One region of the Anaerobacillus sp. 63XJN7_4_ISO-PGPR-S23-413 genome, then DNA from elsewhere that is predicted to be linked to it. Evidence: riboswitches for the same ligand, from Rfam matches in the RefSeq annotation. Region 1 holds a riboswitch; the other holds the start of a gene.
The links. A riboswitch is a leader RNA that binds a small molecule or an ion and turns the genes downstream of it on or off. The one in region 1 is predicted to bind FMN.
Positions count from the first base shown of each region.

Region 2: linked by a shared signal. The riboswitch ahead of ribD (bifunctional diaminohydroxyphosphoribosylaminopyrimidine deaminase/5-amino-6-(5-phosphoribosylamino)uracil reductase RibD) and the one ahead of AC0VYO_RS03740 (ECF transporter S component) in region 1 are both predicted to bind FMN.

Region 1 covers NZ_CM149688.1:670,655-679,217, forward strand. Annotated here, with positions in the region: gene AC0VYO_RS03730 (peptide ABC transporter substrate-binding protein) at 1-1,642, shown strand, start outside; gene AC0VYO_RS03735 (amidase family protein) at 1,729-3,204, opposite strand; gene AC0VYO_RS03740 (ECF transporter S component) at 3,346-3,927, opposite strand; FMN riboswitch at 4,072-4,209, opposite strand; gene AC0VYO_RS03745 (c-type cytochrome) at 4,380-4,706, opposite strand; gene spoIIP (stage II sporulation protein P) at 4,939-6,111, shown strand; gene AC0VYO_RS03755 (YitT family protein) at 6,145-6,717, opposite strand; gene AC0VYO_RS03760 (M4 family metallopeptidase) at 7,533-8,563, shown strand, end outside.
Region 2 covers NZ_CM149688.1:2,522,290-2,530,852, forward strand. Annotated here, with positions in the region: gene AC0VYO_RS13345 (hypothetical protein) at 1-253, opposite strand, end outside; gene scpB (SMC-Scp complex subunit ScpB) at 289-867, opposite strand; gene AC0VYO_RS13355 (segregation/condensation protein A) at 864-1,613, opposite strand; gene AC0VYO_RS13360 (hypothetical protein) at 1,677-1,805, opposite strand; gene AC0VYO_RS13365 (DUF309 domain-containing protein) at 1,851-2,378, shown strand; gene AC0VYO_RS13370 (GNAT family N-acetyltransferase) at 2,400-2,762, opposite strand; gene ribH (6,7-dimethyl-8-ribityllumazine synthase) at 2,992-3,462, opposite strand; gene AC0VYO_RS13380 (bifunctional 3,4-dihydroxy-2-butanone-4-phosphate synthase/GTP cyclohydrolase II) at 3,496-4,689, opposite strand; gene ribE (riboflavin synthase) at 4,716-5,372, opposite strand; gene ribD (bifunctional diaminohydroxyphosphoribosylaminopyrimidine deaminase/5-amino-6-(5-phosphoribosylamino)uracil reductase RibD) at 5,372-6,454, opposite strand; FMN riboswitch at 6,597-6,742, opposite strand; gene AC0VYO_RS13395 (peptidylprolyl isomerase) at 6,765-7,202, opposite strand; gene lysA (diaminopimelate decarboxylase) at 7,295-8,563, opposite strand, start outside.

The DNA of each region.
Region 1 (8,563 bases):
AGCGTGTTCTGGTAACTCAAACACGTCTAGTAACTCGAACAGTGAGGGAGAAGCAACCAGCGGAGACAGCGATAGCTCTGAGGGATCAGCTGAACAGGTGCTAAATTTAACGGATACACAGGATATACCGACTATGGATTCAACACAGGCTACAGATACAGTAGCATTTAACGCAATGAACCAGGTATTTGAAGGGCTGTATCGTCTAGATAAAGACAATAAGCCAGTTCTAGGTATGGCAGCTGAAGAGCCACAAGTTGAAGAAAAAGACGGAGAAACTGTTTATACTTTCAAGATTCGTGATGATGCGAATTGGTCTGATGGTACTCCAGTTAAAGCAGATGATTTCGTTTATGCATGGCACAAAATTATTCACCCAGATACTATGGGCGGATATGCATCAATGATGGGTGCTGCAGGAATTAAGAATGGTAACGAAATTATCACTGAAGGCGATCCTTTATACGGTAAGGTAGAAGAGCTTGGTGTTAAAGCAGTAGATGAGAAAACACTTGAAGTAGTAGTGACTCAAGAGGTTCCTTACTTCTTCGACCTTTTAACATTTGCATCTTTCTATCCACAGCCAAAAGACTTTGCTGAAGAGCAAGGCGAAAACTATTCTCTTGAATCTGATACAATGCTTTACAACGGTCCATTTACACTAGCTGAATGGAATCATGGCGACGGTTGGAAGCTTGCTAAAAATGATGGGTACTGGGATGCAGATACAGTACAACTTAAAGAAGCGAATTACAAGATCGTAAAAGACGAAGCAACTCGAGTTAACCTTTATGAAACTGGAAAAATTGATCGTGCTGGTCTTAGTGCAGATTTCGTTGATCAGTTTAAAGATCGCGAAGATTTCACAACAATTCTTGATACAACTATTTACTTCCTTCGTATGAACCAGAAGAACGAAGCACTTGCGAACAACGACATTCGTAAAGCGCTATACCTTTCTTATGATCGCGACGGTCTAGTAAATGTATTGCTTAACAATGGTTCAGTAGCTGCTCGCTATCTTGTACCAAAAGAATTCCTATTCTTTAACGATGAAGATTTCCGTGCACCAGCTCCAGACGGCTATCTTGCAGATCAAACAGCAGACGATGCTGCTGAGTACTGGAAGAAGGGGCTAGAAGCTCTAGGTACTGACAAAGTTGAACTTGAATTCCTTACAACTGATAGTGACCTTGCATCCAAAATTGCAGAGTATGCGAAAGATCAGTTTGAGTCTAAGTTAGACGGTCTTACAATTACAATTAACAAACAGCCTTGGAAGCAGTTCCTTGATCTTGAAGATGCAGGAGACTTTGATATCTCAACTGGTGGTTGGGGACCAGACTATCCAGATCCAATGACTTACATTTACATGTTTGAAACAGACGGCGCTTATAACCGCATGGATTATTCTAACGAAGAGTATGACAAGCTAGTTTCAGATGCAAAAACTGAAACGGATGAGCAGAAGCGCTGGGAAATGATGCAAGAAGCTGAGCGTATTCTAATCGAAGAAGATACAGCGATCTTACCAACTTATCAAGGTGGTTCCGCTATTATCATGAAAGACTACGTGAAAAACTACCACATCCACAAGTTTGGTGCTGATTCTTCTCTTAAATGGGTAACAATCGAGAAGTAATCCTAAAAAGCGCGAGCCGAGAGGCTCACGCTTTTTATTTGGTGTGAAAAGGAAAAGTTTGATCATGGCTCTTTAATAAATGATAGTCATCTTGTCTCATGTGTCGTCTGGTTATTGATAAACAAATGCGGCAATCTTCGATGATGTGTATGCTGTTCGAAGACGTAAGCAAGTTTAATAAGCTGTGGTTCACTAAATGCTTTACCAGTCAGAGTGATGCCAAAAGGTTTGTTATTAGAAGTGAAACCAGCTGGTACGGTTATAGAAGGGTAACCTGCTTTTGCGGGAAGTGTTGAACCGTAAGAGCCTGCGAATAGTAATAAATCTAGATCTTCTCTTTCCATAAGTTGATCAATACCTTCATCCTTTGCGTATTTCAAATCTTGGAGTCGACTTTTAAGATAGGATGGATCAAATAATGTTCCTTGCGTTTGGTTTGATTCGATAAGAAGCGATTGACCAAATGGCAGAGAAGTCGACTGATTTTGGTTATAGTAATCAATAATTGTTGATAGATCTAGTGGAACAGAAGAGGTTGTTTCCTTAGCAAGGTAGCTGTTCACCCCTGATTTGAATTCGTGGAGAAGGACCTGGTAGTCTCTCTCTAACGCTTCCTGATATGGACTTATTTCTTTCACTTCTACAATAGAGCAACCTATCGTTTTAAGATCTTCCATGGCTTTAGCCAATTGTTCTTGTTCTTCCTGATGCATCGCATCATAATAGCCTTTTTTAACGACACCTATTCTTAAATTCTCAAGTAATGTAGGGAAGAGATATGGCGTATAATCATGGTACTCAGGTACAAAATGCGTCGCTTGATCTTGTGAATCCTTTCCTGATAACACACCGAGAAGGATTGCAGCATCAGTGACATTGCGTGTCATTGGGCCAGCGGTATCCTGTGAATAAGAAATAGGAATAATTCCAGTCCGGCTAATAGATCCCACGGTTGGTTTTATACCAACACCAGCATTAGAGCTTGATGGGCTAAGAATAGAGCCATTTGTTTCTGTTCCTACAGCAGCCGTAGCGAAATGACAGGCAACAGCTACAGCAGAACCAGAGCTCGATCCTCCGACGTCAAGTGTTCCAGGCCCATAGGGATTAAAGACTTGACCGCCTCTTGAACTAAATCCATTAGGCATTGTTTCACTCATGAAATTAGCCCATTCGGTCATATTGGTTTTCCCGAGAATCACAGCACCAGCGTGGCGAAGATTTTTTACTAGAAAAGCGTCATTTTTGCCATAAGAAGAAGCTAATGCCATAGAACCTGCACTTGTATGCATGTGGTCATCGGTGTTGATGTTATCTTTGAGCAGGATTGGGATTCCGTGTAATGGACTTCTGGGTCCATTTTGTTTGCGTTCACGATCAAGAGATTCTGCAATAAAAAGGGCGTCAGGATTGATTTCTAGTATAGCGTTTACTCGTGGATTATAATTTGCGATTTGTTCAAGATAGTACTGTACGAGCTGGAGAGAAGTAAGGTTGTCTTCTAACATTGCTTGCTGAAGATCAAGGATCGTTGATTTTTCTAACCATTCTAATGACAGCATATAGTATCCCCCATGAGAATCCTTTTTGTAACTATTTCAACAAAAATTGGTAAAATCCTTTTGCAATAGTCAGTTCTTGAGCGTTCGTTTTCAATTCACATAAAAAACCCGAATCTCTTTGTAAGATTCGGGTTTTGATATTTATGCAACTCTCGTTTGACGAGCAAACCAAGGTTTTAATTTTATAAAGAAGGCAACGAATATACTTGCTATAATAGCGCCTTTTACAAGGTTGAATGGTGTAATTCCTGTTAATACGAGAGCCTGACGAGCTGATGAAGACATTTCTTCAAAGCCCATAAACCACGTATATGCTGGAAGAATAATTAAATAGTTCAACAGTCCCATCACTGCCGACATTAGAATCGTTCCGAGCGTCAATCCCAGTGCTAACCCTTTCTGAGTTTGATTAAATTTACGGAAGATTAAAGAAGTTGGTACGATCAAGAAAACTCCTGCAATGAAGTTTGATATTTGACCAATTGGTACTCCGGTGAAGCTTCCTTGAATTCCAAAGTGAATGAAATTCTTAATCGCTTCTACAAGTATCCCAGCAACTGGACCATACAGAATGGCAACAAATAGTGCTGGAATTTCACTGAAGTCTATTTGTAGAAAAACAGGAAATCCAGGCAGTGGAAAATCTAAAAGCATTAACAAGTAAGAAATACTGCTGAACATCGCAACGACAATCATACGTTGCGTTTTTGAAACACTTTTCATTTTGACATTGCTCCCTTTTTTTCGAACCACCGAAAAAGGAGATGTGGCCCCAGTGCACACAAAAAACCATGAGTATGGGGCTCATGGTTACGGCATGGGGAAATAAGCAAGCTTCTGTTATAATTCAAAGAAAGCTTACTACTCCACCATCTTCTCCCATCCAGACTATACTGTCGGCTCTGGAATCACACCAGATCCTGCCCAAATTACAGGCTCGCGGGCTTGAGGAATTACTTATCCTTCACCGCCGGTCGGGAATTACACCCTGCCCCGAAGATAGTTCGTTATAATATTTACAAGTTCATTATACAGCGAAAGTAGCGATATCTCAATGAAAACATCTTGAACATATGCTATTTTGTGATAACGCTTTCTTTTTAGGGGGGGCTAGCAGAGACATAAACTTAAAAGCTCTCCATCTTTGAAGAGGGAGAGCTTAAAATAAAGCGCTATTATTTTTTCTCAGAGAGCCACGTTGCGACCTTTTCAGCGTCTCCACCTTGGATGACACCAGCAGGCATACCGCCGCCTTTACCATTCTTAATTATTTCTAGAATTTCATCTTTTGAATACTTGCCACCTACTGCTTCAAGAGCAGGACCAGCACCGCCTCCAAGGTTTTCACCATGACATGACGCGCAGTTTTGAGAGAAGATTTTCTCGGCTTCTCCTCCAGCTGAATCTCCACCGCCTTCTTCAGACTGTTCACTATGGCCGGCTTCATTTCCACCAGCATGTTCTTCGGTTGTGGATAGCCAGTATGTAAAGCCTACAACCATAACTAGGAACAAAATTATTGCAGTAATATATGCGGATGATTTTCCCATTCTGTTCACCTCCTGTATCCTCATCTTTATCATACTTTTCAAACATTCAATTATCAAATATATTTTGCTTATTTCTTCCTGAATTATGTATGCGTTTCTATGATCACTAGTGAAAAAATCTTCTATTTTGGGGTGCGGATTCATAGACATAGAGTATGACGTTTAAGGAGCGGGGGGACAGGAAATGAAGAGCAGCTCACGCATGCTGTTTAGTGATACAAGCAGTAGACAAATTAGGTTTGTTTCTTTCTTTTCAATTGTAGGACTTATTCTCCTGTTTATTGTAGCAGGAATGATTTCCTCATCAGAAACGAAGTATCAACTCTCCTCTTCTGTGTTACATGATTGGATTACAAGTTTCTCGACTGAAGCTCTCGTTTATGGAATGGGGACGGAAAACCATTACTTGACTCAAGTACTACCAGAGGAAAGTGAGCCGCCAGCGCTGTCCTTAGTTGCCTTTCAGTTTATTACGAGTGTGAAACCCGGGGATATACGTAGTCTTTTGGGTGGGGAGCTACCAGGGTTTGCATTATATGATGCTAAAATCCACGTAGCCGGTGAAGGGACGAATTTCACTAATCTCCCTATTGAATCAACTCCTGCATTAGATGAATTGTTAAAAGAACGTGAAGTTCCAACTGAAAAATTACAGATAAATGATTCCAAGGATCAAGTAACACCTCCTCTTCAAACAACAAATGGCCGAAAAGTAGCTTTTATTTATCACTCTCATAGTTATGAATCATATCTGCCATTACTAGGACTTGAAGGTAACAAAAATGCTAATCTTGCAAACGATGGAAAAACGAACATTACGTTAGTAGGTAAGATGCTTGGAGAAGAACTGGCTGAGAGAGGGATTGGAGCAAAAGTAGATGACTCAAATATAGGCGTGCTTTTAAATGAAAAAGGTTGGGAACACGGTAAAGCATATGATGTGTCCAGAACAATCGTACAATCGGCTGTGGCAGGAAATGATGATTTTAATTTGTTTATTGATATTCATCGAGACTCCTTAAGAGAAAAAGATACGACAGTGACAATTAACAATGAGGAATATGCTCGTACGGTCTTTGTTATTGGAGAAGAGAATCCAAATTACGAGAAAAATTTAGCACTTGCAAAAGACTTACATGAAGAGTTAAAGGTCAAATATCCTGGGCTTAGCAGGGGAGTTATTGGTAAAAAAGGCCAGGGGGTAGACGGTATCTACAACCAGGACATATCTCCTAACGCTATGTTAATTGAAATAGGAGGCGTAGATAATAACCTCGAACAGCTGAGTCGAACAGTTAAAGCGATTGCGGATGTCGTTAGTGAACACTACTGGAATACCCAAAAAGTAAATAATTAAAAAGAAGAGCGCTGGGAACATTCCCAGCGCTCTTTACACGGTCTCTTTGTTTAGTGTTAATATGCTCGTCGCAATTCCAACTGCAAATATAGTGATAGCTGAATAAAGCGTAGCATTCCATCCAATCGTCTTTGAACCGATAATAATAACAATCCCATCGATGAGAAAGATAATGATACCAATATTCAATGACAGGACACGGGAGATGAATTGAGCAAGCAGATCTGTTCCACCGGTGCTTGTATCATATCTCAACATAATACCAATGCCTGATCCAACAAAAAAGCCGCCAAGGACAGCGCTAGTAAGGATAGGAAATGTAAACGTATATCGAAGGGGGGAGAGAATATCAATAAAAAAGGAAGAAAGTAATAAACCGTGAAGGCTATTGTAGAAGTAAGGCCGAAAGTATAGAAACGCAATAATATAGAGAGGTACACTTAAACAAATAATGGTAAATCCTGTTTGATAGCCCCAAATGTACTTGATAATGAGGCCAATTCCGATCATTCCTCCATCGATGAGATGGTTCGGTACAAGAAAAGCGTTAATACCTGCACCAACTAGGATGCTTCCAGATATTACTGCGGCGATTTTTTGATACATATCATACTCACCTGCTTGGATGTGGTTGTACCATATTTATGTATGAATGAATGACTTCATAACGGATTTCTCTTAAATGATATGAAAACTTGTTTCTTCGGAGAGACATAGATGAAAGTTGGAGGATTTTATGAAAAGGTAAAGATCGAGAAATTGAATAAGCTTCCGATTAATCCTCGTCTAATTATTCGTGGCATTAAGAAGTACTAAGGAAACCTTGCTATTATGACAACAATTATTTCAATGGCTCACTATCTGTGACTAGAAGCATTTGCTCAAGGGGTAGAAACGGAAACGCAGCTACGTACTTTGCAGGATTTAAATTGTTATGAAGTATAAAGGTATGACTATTTAAACCTCTCTCGGTGGAGGGGGAGAAGAGTATATAAAAAGTTAAATTAAGTAAGTTTTTTCTTTTTCTACATTCATAAAGGTGGAAACTAGTTCGAAATTTTTTACAAGTAGATAGAATTAAGTACAAAAAGTAGGGTAGAAATGCTAACATCGGAGAAATGTTGTTTTAATCAAATATAGTACCATTGGTAGATAAATAATAAATCATCACTTGCTAGACAGGCCATTGGTCTGTCTTATTTTCATTTCACAACCCATTTATGTAATATATTTACAATTCGTAATGAGCACAAGAAAATTATACCACGTAGATTACGAAGTTGTTATTGGGAAATTCAAAGTGAAATAACAACGTATAAACTCATGTTTTCCTCTATATTTCCCAATACAAACATTAAGAATTCTGTGATAATCTACAAATGTACCAAAAATTCTCACTATTCTGAAACGGAGGAAATGAAATGAAAAAAGGAATTGCCGTTGTACTTGCGACAGGTCTTGCGTTTGGTTCTGCTCTCCCGTCTGCTTCTGCTGCTTCTTCTAACAACTTAAATGCGGAGCAGAAACAAGCCTTAGAAAAAATGGAAATTGTAAAACAGGATTGGGAAAATGATCGTAAGGTTCCTTCATTCCTTTCTGGTAAACTATCAGAAAAGAATGTGAAAACAGAGAAAGCTGTGAAATCATATCTTAAGTCAAACGAATCTCTCTTCAAAGTGAAAACGAAAGATTTGAAACTAGTGAATGAAACGACAGATGAGCTTGGAATGACACACTATGAATATGTTCAAACAGTAAAGGGTGTTCAGATCGACGGAGCAAAATTCATCGTACATACGGATGAAAAAGGCGAAGTTACAGCAGTAAATGGAGACCTTCATCCAGAAGCATCTAAGAATTATAAAGGAAGTTCAGATGTAAAGCTCTCTGATAAAGAAGCACTTAAAAAAGCATGGGATCACATTGATGTAAAGCCACAGAACGTTGTGAGTGATGAACCAAGCTTTGTAAGAAAATCTGATGCTTTTGATATGGTAGAAAAAAGTGAGAAAGTTGTATATGAGAAAGATAACAAGTACTACCTAACTTATAAAGTACAGCTTCAATTCATCGATCCGTATCCTGCAAACTGGCAAGTTTATGTGGATGCTCGCGATGGATCGATCGTAGATGCATATAATGCAGTGGCTGATGGAGCAGAAACAGGATACGGGTATGGCATCCTTGGCAACTATAAGTCCCTCAACACGTATTATTCAAATGGCACATACTACCTTTATGACACGACGAAGGCAATGAGCGGTGTGATTGAAACAAGAACAGCTAATAACGGAACATCCCTTCCAGGAAGCTATGCGGTAGATAGCAACAATGCGTTTACGTCTAGTTCTCAAGGTGCAGAAGTGGATGCTCATTACAATGCTGGTGTTGTGTATGACTACTACAAGAATACCCATAACCGCAATAGCTTTAATAACAATGGAGCCACGAT
Region 2 (8,563 bases), 1.9 Mb from region 1:
CACTACTAATATACAAACGTTTTCGATTCGGATAAGATGAAAGGAGATTCAGTGCGATTGCTTCGTGAATGGGGGTCTCATAATCCCAAAATTCTTTAATGGCAGTTTCTGCAAAAACACCAGGATATAAAACATGAAATCGCTTTACCTTTCCATTCTCCTCATACGTTATTGTAGAACGAACGAATGAATCTTCAGGGGAGTTTGCACGATCTTTTTGAAGCTCCTCGAAAGCAACATGAGTTAACCGCATCGATTGTCCTCCTTCATCATGATCGAACTTAGCATCTACTCAGAGATTTCCTGAAACTTCTCAAAAAACAAGTCTGCTTCCTCATCTTCCTTATCTTCTGTCCCATCAGGTAAAGGGGGTAGATCCTTGATTGAGCTTAAACCAAAATGAAATAGAAACTCTCTAGTTGTTCCATATAAAATCGCTCTTCCAGCTTTTTCGGCTCTGCCCGCTTCTTTAATGAGCAATTTACTCATTAAAGTTTGTAAAGGCTTATCCGTTTTAACACCGCGAATTTCTTCTATTTCTACCCTTGTTATTGGTTGCTTGTAGGCGACGATCGCAAGTGTTTCAAGAGCTGCCTGCGATAAAGTATGATTACCTGGTGTCGCTACTAGTTTTTCGATATAGGGAGCATTTTTAGCATTTGTAGTGAGCTGATAGCCACCACCAATAAAACTAATTTTAAAACCGCGATCTTTTTCATTGTATTCATCCTGCAAATCACTTATTGCACTTAGAAGGGTGTCTTCTTCCAATGAGATGGTTTCACAAAGATCTTTCACTGTGATCCCTTCATCACCAACTACAAATAGAAGACTTTCGATAATGCTTTTTATTTCTTCGTTTGTCACACTGATGCCTTCCCTTCTCGTTCAAAAATCATAATTTCGCCAAAGTTTTTATCTTGTTCACAAGCCACATCTCTCGTTTTCATTAACTCAAGGACTGCAAGAAACGTCACAATCATATGCCCACGATCCTCTTCACTAAAAAGATCACTAAAACGCGTCTTTCCACTTCCTCGTAGCTGGTTCCGAATAGCGTTCATTCGATCTTCAATAGGAACATCTTCACTTTGAATCCGTGTACGCTTTGGTTTCTTTTCCTTTACACGTCTGGACATTTTTTGAAATGCCGCAAGCATATCATACAATGTAACGTCGCCAATGGAGGTTTGACTATCCTCATGACTAAATTCACTAGTATCCACAGGTGGCCGAGCATAAATAAGGCTTCGACTACTTTCTTTTTCCTTTAAATCATTCGCAGCCTCTTTAAACCTTCGATACTCAACAAGACGTTGAACGAGTTCATCACGGGGATCATCTTCAAACTCAGGGTCCTGTTCGAAAATTTCTTCTTCTTTTTGAGGAAGAAGCATTTTGCTTTTTATCGCAAGCAACGTCGCAGCCATAACAAGATATTCACTTGCCACATCAAGTTCTAACTCTTGCATTGTATGGACAAACGTTAAGTATTGATCTGTAATTTGCGAGACTGGAATATCATAAATATCCACTTCGTACTTATTTATAAGGTGGAGCAAAAGATCCAATGGACCTTCAAATGCATCAACCTTTACACTGTATTGCTTCATTTTCCATCTTCCTTTATCCAAGTCCATCTAGTATTCCGATTATATCACATTTACAATAGGGGCTTACAGCAATGCAAGAAAACCATCCGGTTCATTTTTAACGTAAATTGATTTCCATTGATCGTTAACAGTTTGATAGCATCCTGACGACTGATCGCTATTTTGATCCATAAGAGCACTCGCTTTATCCATTTAACACACATGTGCTACACTACTAAAAGAAATGGAGGAATCAGCATGTATTCAAAAGCCTATATTGATTATTTGGCTCATTTCCATGGACTTCGTGATTATTTTGAATGCCATGAAATCCTCGAAGAACATTGGAAAGAGGATCCGCGTGGAAGTCGTAAACTTCATTGGGTAGGTCTTATCCAAATTGCTGTTGGCCTCTACCACCATCGACGCGGTAATTTCACAGGGGCAAAGAGAATGATTGCTAATGCCATACGCATTTCCAAAAGCGAAAGTGAAGAACTCGATAAATTAGCGATAAATATTGATCAACTTTCTAAAAACCTATCAAAAGAGTTACAACTCATCAACACTCACTCTCCATACCAGGGATTTGATATTCCTCTCACAAGCTCCACCCTTCAAACGGCTTGTGAAGAAAGATGTCGTGAACTTGAATGTACTTATGGTAGTAAAAGCGATCTTTCGAATATAGAACTTATCCATCGTCATACGAGACGTGATCGATCAGATGTAATTGAAGAAAGAAAACAACAATTTGAAATAAAACAACAGAAAAGGAACGGCTAAGCCGTTCCTTTTCTTTGCATCTTACTTCATATTTTCTTCCAAGTGACACCTTTCAAAAAATGTCCCCGTATATTCATTACCCTTAATAGATATTTCATCACTTAGCATTTCTCGAAGTGCTTCAACCATTTGTTTTCCAATTCCTTGATGGCGATGGGAAGGATTAACGCTAATATCCTTTAACTCTACTTCGTTGTCGTTTACCCATTCAATTCCGAGCAATCCAATAATATCTTCTTCTTTCCAAAGAAAAAGCTGCAAAGAATCCATATCCTCATAGTCTTTAATCGATTGTTGCAGTTTCTTAATATCTTTTTCGTTCGGCATGAAGCTTAATAGCCCCATGGCTATTTTCTCATGAGCTTTCTTATAACGAATTAGCATGATTATCCCTCATTAAAGTAATTCTTGGCTTTCCGTTTAATAACTTATTCTAAAATCAATTAGAATGTTAAAATGATTCGACGAACAAGCTCAGCTAGCATGATAATGACAATGATCACACAGACCTAAGAATCAACCATTTTCTTTCTCTCTTCTTGGCTTTACGATTCCAAACTCTTTTGCCCTTCATCGCATACCATACTCATCATAGCCAAAAATGAACTGATAATCAACCTTCAAATGATTTTGATAAATTAGCCATTTCAATTGCTGCCGTTGCAGCATCCCAGCCCTTGTTACCAGCCTTAGTACCTGCACGTTCAACAGCTTGTTCAATGGTATTTGTGGTTAATACTCCAAAAATAACAGGTACACCCGTCTGCATCGTTAAATTCGCCACGCCTTTAGAAACTTCTCCACACACATAATCAAAGTGTGGTGTCGCCCCGCGAATAACCGTACCAAGCGTAACAATTGCATCATATTTTCCCGTTTCAACCATTTTCTTTGCGGCAAAGGGAATTTCAAATGCTCCAGGAACCCATGCTACATCAATGTTTTCTACGGACAAGCCATGACGCTTCAATGCGTCTTCAGCACCTCCAAGTAACTTACTTGTAATAAATTCATTAAATCTTCCTACTACTATACCCACTTTTAACCCAGATCCAACCAAGTTTCCTTCAAATGTTTGTCCCATTATTAATATCCTCCTATTTTCATACGTAAATTTTTAGAAATGAAGCATGTGTCCTAGCTTGCTATGTTTTGTTTTTAGGTACTTTTCATTCTCTTTTCGAGAAGCCATCTGAAGAGGTAGCCTAGATGCTACTTCAAGACCATAACCTGTTAACCCAGCTATTTTACGAGGATTGTTTGTCAGAAGGTTCATTTTAGAAACACCAAGGTCTCTCAAAATCTGTGCCCCTATTCCATAATCCCTTAAATCAGGCTTAAATCCAAGCTTCTCATTCGCTTCAACTGTGTCGTAGCCCTGTTCTTGCAGTTTATAGGCTTTCATTTTATTAAGAAGCCCGATACCTCTTCCTTCCTGGCGCATATACAAAAGCACTCCATGACCTTCCTCTTCAATTTGTGCCAATGCAGCATGTAGTTGTGGACCACAGTCACATCGAAAAGATCCAAACACATCACCAGTTAAGCATTCAGAGTGAACTCGCACAAGAGTTGGTTGATCTGGTAAGATTTCTCCTTTAATCAAAGCTACGTGCTCTTTCTGATCAAGAATGTTCGAATACCCTACCGCTCTAAAAGAACCAAACTCAGTCGGAAGTTCTATTTCTACTTCTTTTCGAACAAGAACATCTTTACGGTTACGATATTGGATCAGATCTTTAATCGTAATCATTTTCAAATCATACTCTTCAGCAATTTCCTTTAGATCAGGAACGCGCGCCATTTCACCGTCTTCTTTCATAATTTCACAAATAACACCAGCCGGGGCAGAGCCAGAGAGTCGTGCCAAATCGACTGCCGCTTCCGTATGACCTGCTCTTCTAAGGACCCCTCCATCCTTAGCAATCAATGGGAAAATATGACCTGGTCGATTAAAGTCTGAAGGTTTAGCATCCGGGTTAATTAAGTATTGAATTGTAGATGCTCTTTCAGCTGCCGAAATTCCTGTAGTTGTACTTTTGTGGTCGACACTCACTGTAAACGCTGTACCATGAGAATCTGTGTTATGATCTACCATTGGACTCAACTTCAGTTCATTTGCACGCTCTTCCGTAATCGGCGTGCAAACAAGGCCTCTTCCTTTTGTAATCATGAAATTGATTGTTTCAGGTGTGACTTTATCGGCTAAAGCGATAAAATCCCCTTCATTCTCCCTGTCTTCATCATCACAAACGATCACCACCCGGCCTTGCATTAAATCATAAATCGCTTCTTCTATTGTATGGAACATATACGATGACCCTCCTGATAGTACCATTATTTAAATCCATGATCTTCAAAAAACTGACTCCCAAGTGAAGCAGTAGGTTCGGGTTTTGAACCGCTTCTTTGCTCCAAGTACTTCATAATGTATTTACCAAGCATATCGCATTCTATATTCACTGTATCTCCCACTCTTTTTCTCCCAAGCACCGTTTCCTCTACGGTATGGGGAATAAGAGATATAGTAAGAGAGTGCTCCCCTATTCCAAAGACCGTAAGACTAGTACCATCAACAGAAACTGAGCCTTTTTCAATAAAGTAAATTAAAAGGTTTCGCGGAATCGAGATGTCATAATAAACAGCATTATCGATTTGTTCTACACGAGTAATTTTCCCCACACCATCAACATGTCCAGAAACAAAATGACCACCAAAGCGTCCATTTGCGGACATAGCTCTCTCAAGATTCACCGATGAGTTTGGCCCTAGCTGACGAAGACTGCTTGCACGAAATGTTTCAGGCATAATATCTACGGTAAAAGAAGAGTCTGTATACGTCGTAACAGTTAAGCACACGCCGTTTATCGAAATGCTATCTCCTAAATGAACGTCTTTTAAAATAGTCGACGCCGCAATTTGCATTGCAATGGATTCTCCTGATTGTTGAACACTTTCAACTCTTCCGATTTCTTCCACAATACCTGTAAACATTAAGAAAGCCTCCTTGATGAAATAATTCGAATATCATTTCCAATTTGTTCTACGCTATCCACTTGTAAATCGATCGCTTCATTCATCGTTTTAAAACCTGCACCTCCGAAAGCCGTAGGAGATTGACTCCCACCAATTAGCTTCGGCGCAATGTATGTAATAACTTGTTGAAAAGAGCGTGATTCAAGAAAGCTACCGTGTATTTCTGAACCACCTTCAACAAATACTGATGTAATTTCTCGTTCCCCTAAAAGGTCAAGAACTTTATCCATTGGGAGCAGTGGATCTGTGACAGCGATGATTTGGACATGTTTTGGGAAAGATCGCTTATTTTTTAGCGCAGCTCGTTTTGTTGTAATGATCCATGTTTCTGCATTCTCATCACTTATTACTTTAGCGTCAGAAGGCATCCTCAATTGACGATCTAACACGATTCTAATCGGCGATAGCCCTTCACCGAAACGAGTCGTTAGTGATGGGTCATCAGAGAGGACGGTTCCAATACCTACAAGAATGGCATCATGTTGATGACGATAGGCATGAACATCTTTTCTCGAGTCTTCCCCCGTAATCCATTTACTATCACCTGAATGAGTTGCTATTTTGCCATCAAGCGTTGTAGCAGCTTTCAACGTTACAAATGGTCTTTTTTGTGTAATGTAATGGAAAAACATCCGGTTTAGCTGTAAGGCTTCTTCTTCCATAAGCCCAATATGGACAGCTATGCCTGCTTTCTTTAGTTTAGTCACACCATTTCCTGCGACCAGGGGATTCGGATCTTGACTTGCAATAAATACCTCTTTGACTCCTGCTTGAATTAAAGCATCAGCACAAGGAGGCGTCTTTCCATGATGACTACATGGCTCTAGTGTCACATAGGCAGTACTCCCACTTGCTCGATTGCCCGCCATCTTGAGTGCTTGAATTTCGGCATGGCCTTCTCCAGCCTTTAAATGAGCTCCCATCCCTACGATACGCCCACTATTAACAATGACAGCTCCTACGGAGGGATTCGGACGCGTTTGACCTATCGTACTTCTAGCTAAATCGATCGCTGTTTTCATAAAATCCGTATGATTCATCGTATTTACTCCTGTTCCACTCTCCATTATTGGTTGAGAAGGAGAACAAAAAAAGCCTCCCAAAACACAGCTGTCCCGGGAGGCAAAAGTATATGCCAAATAAGCCTTTTGAATCTATGATTCAAAAGGAAATTGGTCACTTTTATTCCTTCTCCCATCCAGACTATACTGTCGGTTCTGGTTTCTCACCAGATCCACCGTTTGCTTACGCAACCGGGTCACGGACTTAGCTAGCATAAGCTAGTCATCACCGCCGGTTGGGATTTTCACCCGACCCCGAAGGAAAGTATTAAGTTTTTAAGAGTCTGATCTATTCTTCGTCCCAGACTTTTACTTCTTTCATTACGTCACCCTGTTTAACGCGAAGGACCGTATCCATTCCTTCTGTTACTTGACCAAAAACGGTATGAACGCCGTCTAGATGAGGCTGAGGTTCATGAACTAGGAAAAACTGACTGCCGCCCGTGTTTTTACCAGCATGTGCCATAGACAATGAGCCTGCTACGTGCTTATGAGGGTTACCTTCTGTTTCACAGTCAATTGTATATCCTGGTCCACCCATTCCAGAACCTGTAGGATCTCCACCTTGAGCAACAAAACCAGGGATTACACGGTGAAAATTCACACCGTTGTAGAAACCTTCATTTGCAAGCTTCTCAAAGTTAGCAACAGTGTTAGGTGCTGCTTCTGGATAAAATTCAATTTCAATAACTTCTCCATTTTCAAATGCAATTGTTCCTTTTTTCATAAATAAATCCTCCTGCACTAACAATTTTCTTAAAAGCTCTTTCATTATAGCACAGACTGAAGCTGTTCCATATCATTTATGCTTTTCAACTATTATTTTGATATAATCGCTTGTTTTAATGGCAAATCATGTCGAACTAAATCCTCGTATGACTCTCTCTCAACAACAAGGTTGGCCTCACCATTTTCAACAAAGACAACAGCTGGTCTTGGTAATCTATTGTAGTTATTTGCCATGGAATAACCATATGCCCCCGTTGAAAAAACAGCCATCGTATCACCAGCAATCGCTCGCTGTAACTGGCAATCCCAAATTAACATATCACCTGATTCACAACACTTTCCTGCTACAGAGTATAGGTGGTCTTTTGCTTCATTCATTCGATTTGCTATTGTGGCTTCATATTTTGCCTGATAGAGAGCAGGGCGTAAATTATCCGTCATCCCTCCATCTACAGCGAGGTAATGTCGCAACTCTGGAACATTTTTGTGTGAACCAACCGTATATAACGTCATTCCAGCTTCTCCTACTAGTGAACGACCAGGTTCAATCCAGATCTCAGGCATGTTCATTTGCCCTGTTACCTGATTTCTGATTGTTTCAATCATAGCTTCGATGTAGTTCCCTACTGGTAATGGGTGATCTTCACTCGTATATCGGATTCCAAATCCTCCACCAAGGTTAAGGACTTCAGGCTCAAAACCATAGGCATCATACCATGTTGTAAGATAGCTATAAATCTTTTCAATAGCCATTACAAAACCATTTGTTTCAAAAATTTGTGAGCCTATATGACAATGAAGTCCAAGAAGATGAACAGCACTCATTTTTGTTACATCCAATATCGCGCGTTCTACCTGACCACTCTGTAAATCAAAACCAAATTTAGAATCTTCTTGGCCTGTTAAAATATAATCATGCGTATGTGCTTCAATACCTGGTGTTATACGCAACAGCACATTAGCTTTCACATTTTTTTCTTCTGCAATTTGCTCAAGGAGAGATAATTCGTAAAAATTATCAACAACGAAGCAACCTATTTCTGCATCAAGCGCCATTCTAATTTCAGATTCACTTTTGTTATTTCCATGAAAATGAATACGCTCCACGGGGAAACCTGCCTTCAAAGCAGTATAAAGCTCTCCACCGGATACAACATCCAAACTTAATCCTTCTTCTTCTGCAAGTTGGATCATTGCCATACATGAAAAGGCCTTACTAGCATAAGCTACTTGATAGTTTACATTCTCACGTTCAAAGGCACTTCGAAACGCCCTTGCTTTGTCTCGAATCATAGCCACATCATAAACATATAACGCAGTGCCAAATTTTTTTCCTAATTGGACCGTATCGATCCCTCC